Actinocorallia herbida: one gene and its partner. The protein of the gene in region 2 interacts with the protein of the main gene of each other region in a pairwise test. Links are inferred from orthologs where the notes say so. Each region holds a gene or a part of one and is shown on either strand. Other genes may lie near its edges.

Region 1 (4,683 bases), 7.7 Mb from region 2 along the record:
CGTGGGCGAGGTGCTGGAGTTCCCCGAGTACTACAACGCCCATAGCTGGGACGCCTGCTACGACCTGCTCACCGACATGGAATGGCTGCCCGCCCAGGTGGGCTACCTGATCGTCTGGCCGGGCTGGCGCGAGCTGTCGGAGGCGGCGCCCGAGGTCTTCGCGACCGCGCTCGAGGTCTTCGGCGACGCCGTCGAGGCGTGGGCCGAGAGCGAGACCCCGATGTTCGTGCTGCTCCCGGCCGGTCCGGGCGAACTGCCCGGCCTCCCCGAACTGGACGGCTAGCCCTCCGCGGCCGTCAGGGACTCGCGCAGCCACGCGATGTCCTCGGCCTGCCCCTCGCCCGGCGTCTCCACGACGATCGGGGCGGCGGCCTCCCGGCAGACGGCGAGGATCAGCTCGGGGTCGATCTGGCCCTTGCGCAGGTTGGCGTGCCTGTCGGCGCCGGAGTCGAACGCGTCGCGGCTGTCGTTGCAGTGGATCAGGTCGATCCGGCCGGTGATCGCCTTGATCCGGGTGACGGCGTCGATCAGGGCCTCTCCGCCCGCGTGCGCGTGGCAGGTGTCCAGGCAGAAGCCGACCTTCTCCGCCATCCCGTCGACGCCGTCCAGGGTTTCCCAGAGCTGGGCGATCCGGTCGAACCGCCGGGCCATGGCGTTGCCGCCGCCCGCGGTGTTCTCGATCAGCAGCGGGACCGGGCAGTCGAGCCGCTCGAAGACCTTGCGCCAGTTGTCGAACCCGACCTGCGGGTCGTCGGTGTCGCCCAGGTGGCCTCCGTGCACGATCAGGCCCTTGGCGCCGATGGCCGCGGCGGCGTGCAGGTGCTGCTGGAGCAGCTTGCGGCTGGGGATGCGGATCCGGTTGTTGGTGGTCGCCACGTTGATCCGGTACGGGGCGTGGACGAAGACCTCGACGTCCGACGCCGCGATCGCCTCCGCCAGCCCGTCCGGGGCGACGGGGGCCTTGAAGCTCTGGGGATCGCCGATGAAGATCTGGACGACCTCGGCCCCGACCTCGGCCGCGGCCTCGATCGGATCGAGTGCTCTGACGTGGGCTCCGATGCGCATACGAGTCAGATTATCGGCGAGTCCACAGCTTGGACCCCGTTTTGTCACCCGCAGAGGCTAGAGTCGAACACGACTTCGATAGGGAGGAGGACCGGATGGTAGAGGAGACGGCGAGGCACGCCGGGCGGTCTGCTGAGCAGGGTGTGAATGAATTCGCACAGCTCGACGACCACGCGCTGATCGACGAACTGTCCACCTTGACCACCCAGACGGCGCGCATGCGCGCCCGGATGTTCGACCTCATGGCCGAGCTGGACAGGCGGCGCGCCAACGCGGCATGACGACCTGCGACGCGCTGGTACTGTGGTCCGGTCCCGTACTGTGCGCAGAGCACGGACGGGCAGGCAGCTAGCCCTCCTGTCACGGACACGCCGTGACCGCATCAGTCCAGAGGAGGTAGGGACCTCATGCGTCGCTACGAAGTCATGGTGATCCTCGACCCGTCGCTCGACGAGCGCGCGATCACCCCCACCGTCGACCAGTTCCTGAACGTCGTCAAGACCGGCGGCGGATCGGTCGAGAAGGTCGACGTCTGGGGCCGTCGGCGCCTGTCGTACGACATCCAGAAGAAGTCCGAAGGCATCTACGCCGTCGTCGACCTCACCGCGGAGCCCGCGCTGGTCAAGGAGCTCGACCGCCAGCTCAACCTGAGCGAGTCGGTGCTGCGCACCAAGGTTCTGCGTCCCGAGGTCCACTAGTCCTCAGCGACTAGTCCTCCGGCGACCGGCCCCACACTCCAGGCGGGAGCGATAACCCATGGCAGCAGGCGACACCACGATCACCCTCGTCGGCAACCTCGTCGAGGACCCGAACCTGCGGTTCACCGCGTCCGGGCAGGCCGTCGCGTCCTTCCGGGTCGCGTCCACGCCGCGTTTCCTGGACAAGGCGACCAATGAGTGGAAGGACGGCGAAAGCCTCTTCCTCACGGTCAACGTCTGGCGTCAGGCGGCGGAGAACTGCGCGGAGAGCCTCCAGCGCGGTATGCGCGTGATCATCCAGGGCCGCCTCAAGCAGCGCTCCTACGAGACGCGCGAAGGCGAGAAGCGCACCGTCTACGAGATCGAGGCCGACGAAGTGGGCCCGTCGCTCAAGAACGCCTCGGCCAAGGTGACCAAGACCTCCCGTCAGGGCGGTGGCGGTTTCGGCGGCGGAGGCGGCGGCGGTTACCAGGGCGGCGGCGGAGGCGGCGGCTACCAGCAGGGTGGCGGCGGCGGTTACCAGGGCGGCGGAGGCAACTCCGGCGGCCAGGCCCCGCCCGCTGACGACCCCTGGGCCACCAGCGCCCCGTCCGGCGGAGGCTACTCCGACGAGCCCCCGTTCTAAACGAAGTATTCTGTCCATGATGTCCATTCCTGCATAACGCAGGGCTCTGCACTCTAGGAGCACCACGATGGCCAAGCCACCGCCCCGCAAGCCGAAGAAGAAGGTCTGTCTGTTCTGCCAGGAGAAGATCTCCTACGTGGACTACAAGGACACGACCCTCCTCCGGAAGTTCATCTCCGACCGCGGAAAGATCCGCGCTCGCCGGGTGACGGGCAACTGCACCCAGCACCAGCGTGATGTCGCTACGGCGATCAAGAACGCTCGTGAGATGGCGCTGCTCCCGTACACCTCGACCGCTCGCTAGGAAGGGGACGAACATAATGAAGCTCATCCTCACCCAGCAGGTGGCCGGCCTCGGTGCGCCGGGCGACGTCGTCGAGGTCAAGGACGGCTACGGCCGCAACTACCTCGTGCCCCGCCAGTTCGCGATCCTGTGGACCAAGGGCGCCGAGAAGCAGATCGCCGTGATCAAGAAGGCGCGCGCCGCCCGCGAGATCGCGACGTTCGACCAGGCCAAGGAAGTCGCCGACTCCCTCAAGGGCCTCAAGGTCGTCGTCAAGGCCCAGTCCGGCAAGAGCGGTCGCCTGTTCGGCGCCGTGACCGCCGGTGACATCGCCGACGCCGTCAAGGCGGCCGGCGGTCCGGACCTCGACAAGCGCCGCATCGAGATCTCGAACCCGATCAAGACCGTGGGCGCCCACCAGGTCACCGTCCGTCTCCACTCGGAGATCGGCGGAACGGTCAACCTGACCGTCGCCTGACGCTCACCAGCAGCCGCGCGAGGCCCGCATCCGCATCGGATGCGGGCCTCGCTCGTTTCCACGCCGTCCCGTCTGTGTGCCGTCCTGATCTCCGAGATGCCCCGTCAGTTCTCGATGACGGCTCGGCGGGTGCGGCGCCGGGCGGACTCCGGGTCGATGCCCTCCACGAGTGTGAAGATGTGCTCGACGCGCTCGGCGAGCAGATCAGGTGGCAGGCCGGCGAGACCGTGCGCCGACAGCTCGTCGATCGCCTGGCTGAGCCGGGCCAGCCTTTCCCCGTGTGGTGAACGCATGTTCGAAGTCTAGCGCGCCCCACTGACAATTCGAGCATGTTTTCGAATCGGGAGTCCGGGGCAGCTCTCAGCGGACGGCGCCCGTCACGAGCCAGCGGCCGGAACGCGCGCGGAAGGCCAGCGTGCCGAGCCGGATCAGCATCCACCAGCCGAGGGAGACCCACAGTGCGACGATCCCGTGGTCCGCGGCGAGCCGTACCGCCGGGACGAACGCCGCGAAGGTCGCCACTCCGGCCCAGGCGAGGTAGCGCATGTCGCCCGCGCCGATGAGGACGCCGTCGAGCACGAACACCAGGCCGCCGAGCGGCTGGATGAGCGCGACGACCACGAGCGCGTGCAGCAGCAGCGCAGAGACGGAGGGGGAGGCGTCGAACAGAGGGGGGATCGCCGTGCGGGTGGCCAGGAGCACGGCGCCGAACGCGCACGCGGCGCCGAGCCCCCACCAGAGCATCCGGCGCGTCACGGCGCGCGCCCTGGCGACGTCCCCGGCCCCCAGATGACGCCCCAGCAGCGACTGCCCGGCGATGGCCACCGCGTCGAGCAGGAACGACGACAGCATCCAGATGCGGGAGCTGATGCCGTAGGCGGCGGCCACATCAGTGCCCTGATGGGCGGCCGCCCTTGTGGACAACACGAGCGTCGCCTGGAGCGTCACCGTACGGATGACGAGGGCGAAGCCGGAGGCCGCGGCCGTGCGCAGACCCCGCAGGTCGGGCCGCAGCCCTGCCCGGTGCTTTCGTGCGAGGGAGACGACCGCGCCCAGGTAGACGAGTCCGCCCGCGGTCTGCGCGGTGACGGTGCCCCACGCCGATCCGGCGATGCCCCAGTCGAGGACGAGCACGAACAGCACGTTGAGCCCGAGGTTCAGGGCGAACATGGCCACCGAGACGGCCAGGGGGAACCGCCCGTTCTGGAGGCCGCGCAGGATGCCCGTCCCGGCGAGGACGACGAGCATGCCGGGGGCGCCCAGGAGAGCGACCCGCAGGTATTCGGTCGCGTAGGGGTTCTCGCCGAGGAATCCGACGATGGCGGGGGCGAGGGGCACCCCCGCGGCGACGATGAAGGCGCCGAGGATAAGCGCGAGCCAGATGCCGTCGACGCCCTGACGGGTCGCCTCTCGGCGCCGTCCCGCGCCGACCTGGCGGGCGACGGCGGCGGTCGTGGCGTAGGCGAGGAAGACGCAGCACCCGACGACCGTCGCCATGGCCTGTCCGGCGATCGTCAGCCCGGCCTGTTGCGCG
Region 2 (4,910 bases):
GACGGTGTCGACGAACATCCACTGCATGTCCGCCTCGGTCGGCATGGCCGACTCGTCGCCGTGGCCGTTCAGCCACATCAGCGCGTACGGGCGGGTCTCGGGGAACTCCAGCGCGCCGCGGATGAGCTGCTCGGCGGGCCGGTCGACCTGGCCGAGCACGACCGCGGCGATGTTGCGCTGCGCGGGGCGGCCCTGCCGCATGAGGTGCAGCAGGCCCTGCGCGGCCTCCTCGGCGGAGCGCTTGGCGAGCCAGAGCGCGATCTCCTCCTCGGCGGTGTCCTCGCGGTGGAAGCCCAGCCCCTTGATGAGGTCCTCGGCCGTCGACTCGGCGAGGTCGCCGATGAGCGGCGCGGTGTAGCCCTCGGCGAGGAGCAGCTCGCGCACGGCGAACAGTCCGAGCGGGGTGAGGGCCGCCTCGTCGGCGGTGGCGAAGGTCACGGCGCCCCAGCGCGCGAGGTCCTCCAGGTCGAGCCGCAGCGCCTGCGGGACGCCCTCGGCGAAGACCTCTCCGTCGGCGACGTCGTACCCGGCCTGGATGTGCTCCAGGAGGTCGACCACGAGCTGGCCGATCGCGACGGGTTCTCCGCTCTCGTACATCCGCAGCAGGACGCCGGGCAGCTCGCTCCAGACGACCTCGACGGGGCTGAGCGACGAGCCTTCGGCGTACTCCTGGCCGACGAGGCCGTCCAGGAGGGCGATCCACAGGGCGAGGACCTCTTCGTCGGACGCCGAGTCCGGGCGGTCGCCCTGGCGGATCTCGGCGCCGTCGGTCTCGATGACGCCGACCTCGCCGAGCGCGTCGTACATCCGCTCGACCTCGGGGAACACGCCGCCGCCCGCGCGGGGCACGGGCAGGCCGAGCGCGGTCGCGGCGGCCTCGGCGTCGGCGGCCGACAGCCTGCCGTCGGTCGCGGCGCGCGCGCCGATCCAGTCGGCGAGGCCGAGCGCCTCGCGCAGCAGGCCGGACTCGCGGGCCGTCGCGGCGAGTTCGGCCACGGCGGCCAGGCGCACCGGCGGCACCACGTTCTCGGCCGCGAACTGGCGCATGGTGCGCTGCATCCGCTCCTCTTCGGGGAGCGCCTCGAACGCCGCGATCCACGCCTCGACGGCTTCCTCGTCGTCCAGGTCGATGCCCTCGGCGGCCATCATGCGGCCGAGGAACTCCATCGCCTCGCCGTCGTCGCCGCTCGCTTCGGCCAGCGCCTCGGCCAGGCGTGGAGCCAGGTCGTCGAGCAGCGCCCGGCACCGCGCCGCGACGGGCTCGGCCAGCTCACCGCCGCGCGCCAGGTACTCCACCAGGGCCCGAGCCGCGCCGAGCACGGCGGGGGCGTCGTCGGGACCCGCCACGACGTTCTCGGGGAAGTCCTCCAGGAGGGTCTCCTCGAGCAGTTCGGCGGTCAGCTCCGCCGTCTCGTTCAGATCCAGCAGGGACACGATGATGCGCGCCCCGTGCAGATCCGCGCCGCCGCGCTCACCGGCCCACTCGTCGAACCCGGCGACGGTCTTCTCCACCCACTTCTCAGCCACCCGTCAACCCTAAAGGAGAACCCACCCGCCCGCTCCCAAAGCGCCCCCGCGCCTCCCCCCGACATCACGGCCGGCGACCGGATCCGGGCCTCCCGCCCTTCCGCGAACGGCCTGGACCGTGCGCCGGGGGTCACAGGAGTTCGAGCGGGTCGAGTTCGACGCGGACGGGGTCGGGGGCCCGCCGGGCGCTGCGGATGGACTGGGCCTCCTTGAGCGCGCGGGCGAGGTCGGTGGAGCCGGTGCGGGGGACTCGCAGGAGGGCGCGCTCGCGTCCTTCGGCGTGCGGGACGGGGCCGAGCAGTTCGGCGTCCTCGGGCAGGCGGGCGTGCTCGATGAGGTCGCGGATGGCGGCGGGCGGGCCGGTGAGGGAGGCCATCCTGGCGACGGGCGGGAAGTGCAGCTCGCGGCGTTCGTCGAGTTCCCGCTCGGCGAAGGTGACCGGATCCCAGCGGACCGCGGCCTGCACCGCGGGGATCCCGCCGTCGGCGGCGAGCACGACGGCGCCGTGCGGGCGGACCAGGGCCGCGGCGTTCAGCCACCGGCGCAGGGCCTCCTCGGCGACGCGCAGGTCGGGCCTGCCGAGCATCGCCCACCCGTCGAGGAGCAGCGCGGCGGCGTACCCGCCCTCGGCGACGGGTTCGGCCCCGGGCGTGGCCACCACGAGTTCCGGCTTCCCGGACACCTCGGTGAGAATCGCGTCACGTCCCGAGGTCCGGACCGTCACCCCGGGGAAGGCGCGGCCCAGCTCTTCGGCGGTGCGCCCGGCCCCGACGACGACCGCGCGGACCCGGGTGCCGCCGCACTCGGGGCAGCGCCAGGCCGCGGCGATCGCGCCGCACCAGCGGCAGGCGGGCGCGCCGCCCGCCGAGCCGAGCGCGAGCGGCCCCGCGCAGGCCGGGCAGCGGGCGGGCTCGCGGCACTGGGCGCAGGCCAGCGCGGGCAGGTAGCCACGGCGCGGCACCTGCACCAGGACGGGTCCTTCGGCGAGCGCGGCGCGGGCCGCCCGGAACGCCAGCGCGGGCAGCCGCGCGGTCCGGGCCGCCTCGTCCCTGGCCAGTTCGGCGTCGTCGCCCGCGGGCCTGACCCGCGGCATCGCCGCCCGGATCGTCTCGCGCGCCGCCGTCAGCGGGTGCGCCCACCCGGTCTCGACGAGCCGGGTCGTGTCCGCCGTCCGGGTGATCCCGCCGAACAGCGCCCCCGCGCCCGCCCGGTGCGCCCGCAGCACCAGCACCTCCCGCGCGTGCGGATAGGGCGCGTGCGGCTCCGCGTGCACGTCGTCCCCGTCGTCCCAGAGCACCACGAGCCCGAGATCGCGCACCGGCGCGAACATCGCCGCGCGCGTCCCCACCACGATCCGCGCCTCCCCCCGCTCCACCCGCAGCCACTCCCCGTACCTCCGCTCCGGCCCGTCCTCCGCCCGCAGGACCACGAACCCCTCCCCCGCCCCGGCGCGCGCGCCCTTCGGCGCGGCCACGGCGTCGGCTCCCGGGGACGCCGACGCACCGTCGGGCCCCTCGATGGACTCGGGCGGGCCCTGCTCGCCGCTTCGCGCGGATTCCGCCGATTCCCCGGGCGCGGCCGCCGCGTCGGCGGACGAAAGTTCGCCGGGCCAGGCGGGCACGGCCGCCGGGGCCTCCGCCGAGTCGGCGGGGACGCCGGGAGGAGCAGGCGGAGCCGACGGCTTCTCGGCGCCGGCGTCGGGTGGCGGCGCCGCCGAGAGAGAAGGCCCGGCGGAGGAAGGGGCGTCCGAGGGGGCCGTCTGCTCGGTGGAGAGTTCGGCGGTGAGGGCGGCGGCCACTCGGGCGGCCTGCCGGCCGTCGGCGACGATGATGAGGGCGCCTCGGCCGGAGGCCGCGGTGGCGCGGGCGGCGCGGGCCAGGGCGGCGGGCCACTCGGGGCCGGGCAGGGCGGTCCAGACCGCGCGGGGCGAGCGGCCCTCGGCGAGGGCGGCCAGGTAGGAGGGGCCCGCCGGGTAGGCGGCCCACGGGCCGGGGTCGGCGGGCGGCGCGGGGCGCGGCGCGGGTTCGGCCGGACGCCGCTTCTCGGCGCGGGCGTGCCTGGGCGGGACGGCGAGGCGCACCACGTCGGCGAAGGTCCCGGCGTACCGGTCGGCGACCTCGCGCGCCAGCGCGGCGATCTCGGGGCCGAGAACGGGCTCGGGCGACACCACGCGCTCCAGGAACAGCAACCTGCCCTCGTGCTCGCTACCGGGGACGCGTTCCAGGAGGAATCCGTCCAGGAGCTTGCCGTGGAAGCGCACCCGCACGCGGCAGCCGGGCACGGCCTGCGCGTCGAGCCGCGCGGGCACGAGGTAGTCGAACACCCGGTCCAGGTGCGGCAGCGGCACGTCCACCGCGATCCGCGCGACCGGCAGCTCCGCCGCCGCCTCGGGCACCCCCGCCTGCTGCTTCCCGCCCGCCTTCTTCCGCACCGCCGCCGCTTCGGCCGCGGCCTCCGCCGCCAGCCCCTCCGTCCCCGGAATCAGTCCGTCCTCGCCCACCCCCCACACCTATCACCCCGCGCCCCCTGCCCCCGCCGCTCGTTGTGGAAAACCCGCCCGGCCCCCGCCCCCACCAGCGCCCGGCCGCCAGAACGCCTCTGCCGAAATCGACGCGGTCGATCGGCCGGCCCGCTCCCGCTAGGGTCCTGTGCGTGGGACGTCCCCTGAGCGAGCTCGACGCGGTCGACTGGAGCGCGCTGCACCATGCGTACGGCGACGCCTCCGACGTCCCCGGGCTGCTCCGCGCGCTCGGCGGAACCGACGAGGAGGCGGCCGAGGAGGCCTTCGGCGCGTTGTTCGCGGCCCTGTGCCACCAGGGCAGCCGGTTCGACGCGAGCGCCGCGGCCGTGCCGTTCCTCGCCGGGCTGCTCGAGAACCCGCTCGCGGACGTGCCGGGGCTCATCCTGCTCGGCCGGCTGGCCACCGGGGACGACGACCAGTGGTCGCTGCCGCGCCCGGCCGAGATCTCCGGGGACCCCGACCTCGATCCGGACGCCCTGGCCGCCTACGAGGCAGTGCGCCGGGAGGTCCCCGGGCTCGTCGGCTTCCTCGGCGATGGCGACCCGTACGTCGTCCGCGCCGCGGCCTGGGCGCTCTCGTGGTTCCCCGAAGAGGCCGGGGCCGTCCTTCCCCCGCTGCACGACGTGCTCTCCTCGGCCCCTCTCCCGGCCACCCGCACGACCTGCCTCCTCGCGGCGGCGCTCCTCGGCGATCGTGCCCTCTTCTCCCTGCCGGTCCCCGACGGCGACTGGCCTTACGCGACCGCCGCGCTCCTCGCCCTGCGCGACGACCCTCCCGCCGCCGTCGTCGACGCGGTCCTCGACGCCGCCCGGACCCTGCCGAAGCACGCGTTCCAAGACGACGACATCCCCTACTTCTACGG

What was found.
Region 1: the proteins of EDD29_RS06925 (region 2) and EDD29_RS41765 interact in binary tests that used the Escherichia coli proteins (3 or more experiments, as listed by UniProt). The link is inferred for Actinocorallia herbida from one-to-one orthologs.

Annotation. Positions count from the first base shown.
Region 1 is NZ_RJKE01000001.1:9,163,364-9,168,046, forward strand. Bases 877-3,604 are described here. They hold EDD29_RS41765 (single-stranded DNA-binding protein), read left to right. Parts: upstream 877-1,821; coding sequence 1,822-2,388; downstream 2,389-3,604. Other genes in these bases: EDD29_RS41750 (deoxyribonuclease IV), read right to left, coding at 877-1,065; EDD29_RS46050 (hypothetical protein), read left to right, coding at 1,209-1,346; rpsF (30S ribosomal protein S6), read left to right, coding at 1,473-1,763; rpsR (30S ribosomal protein S18), read left to right, coding at 2,456-2,692; rplI (50S ribosomal protein L9), read left to right, coding at 2,709-3,149. Also shown: EDD29_RS41745 (barstar family protein), read left to right, coding at 1-283; more of EDD29_RS41750, read right to left, coding at 280-876; more of EDD29_RS41785, read right to left, coding at 3,605-4,683. UniProt on the Escherichia coli protein: Plays an important role in DNA replication, recombination and repair. Binds to ssDNA and to an array of partner proteins to recruit them to their sites of action during DNA metabolism. Acts as a sliding platform that migrates on DNA via reptation.
Region 2 is NZ_RJKE01000001.1:1,455,204-1,460,113, reverse strand. What follows is about bases 1,343-4,340. They hold EDD29_RS06925 (primosomal protein N'), read right to left. Parts: upstream 4,028-4,340; coding sequence 1,658-4,027; downstream 1,343-1,657. Other genes in these bases: EDD29_RS06920 (hypothetical protein), read left to right, coding at 4,180-4,340; EDD29_RS06930 (hypothetical protein), read right to left, coding at 1,343-1,527. In the rest of the region: more of EDD29_RS06930, read right to left, coding at 1-1,342; more of EDD29_RS06920, read left to right, coding at 4,341-4,910.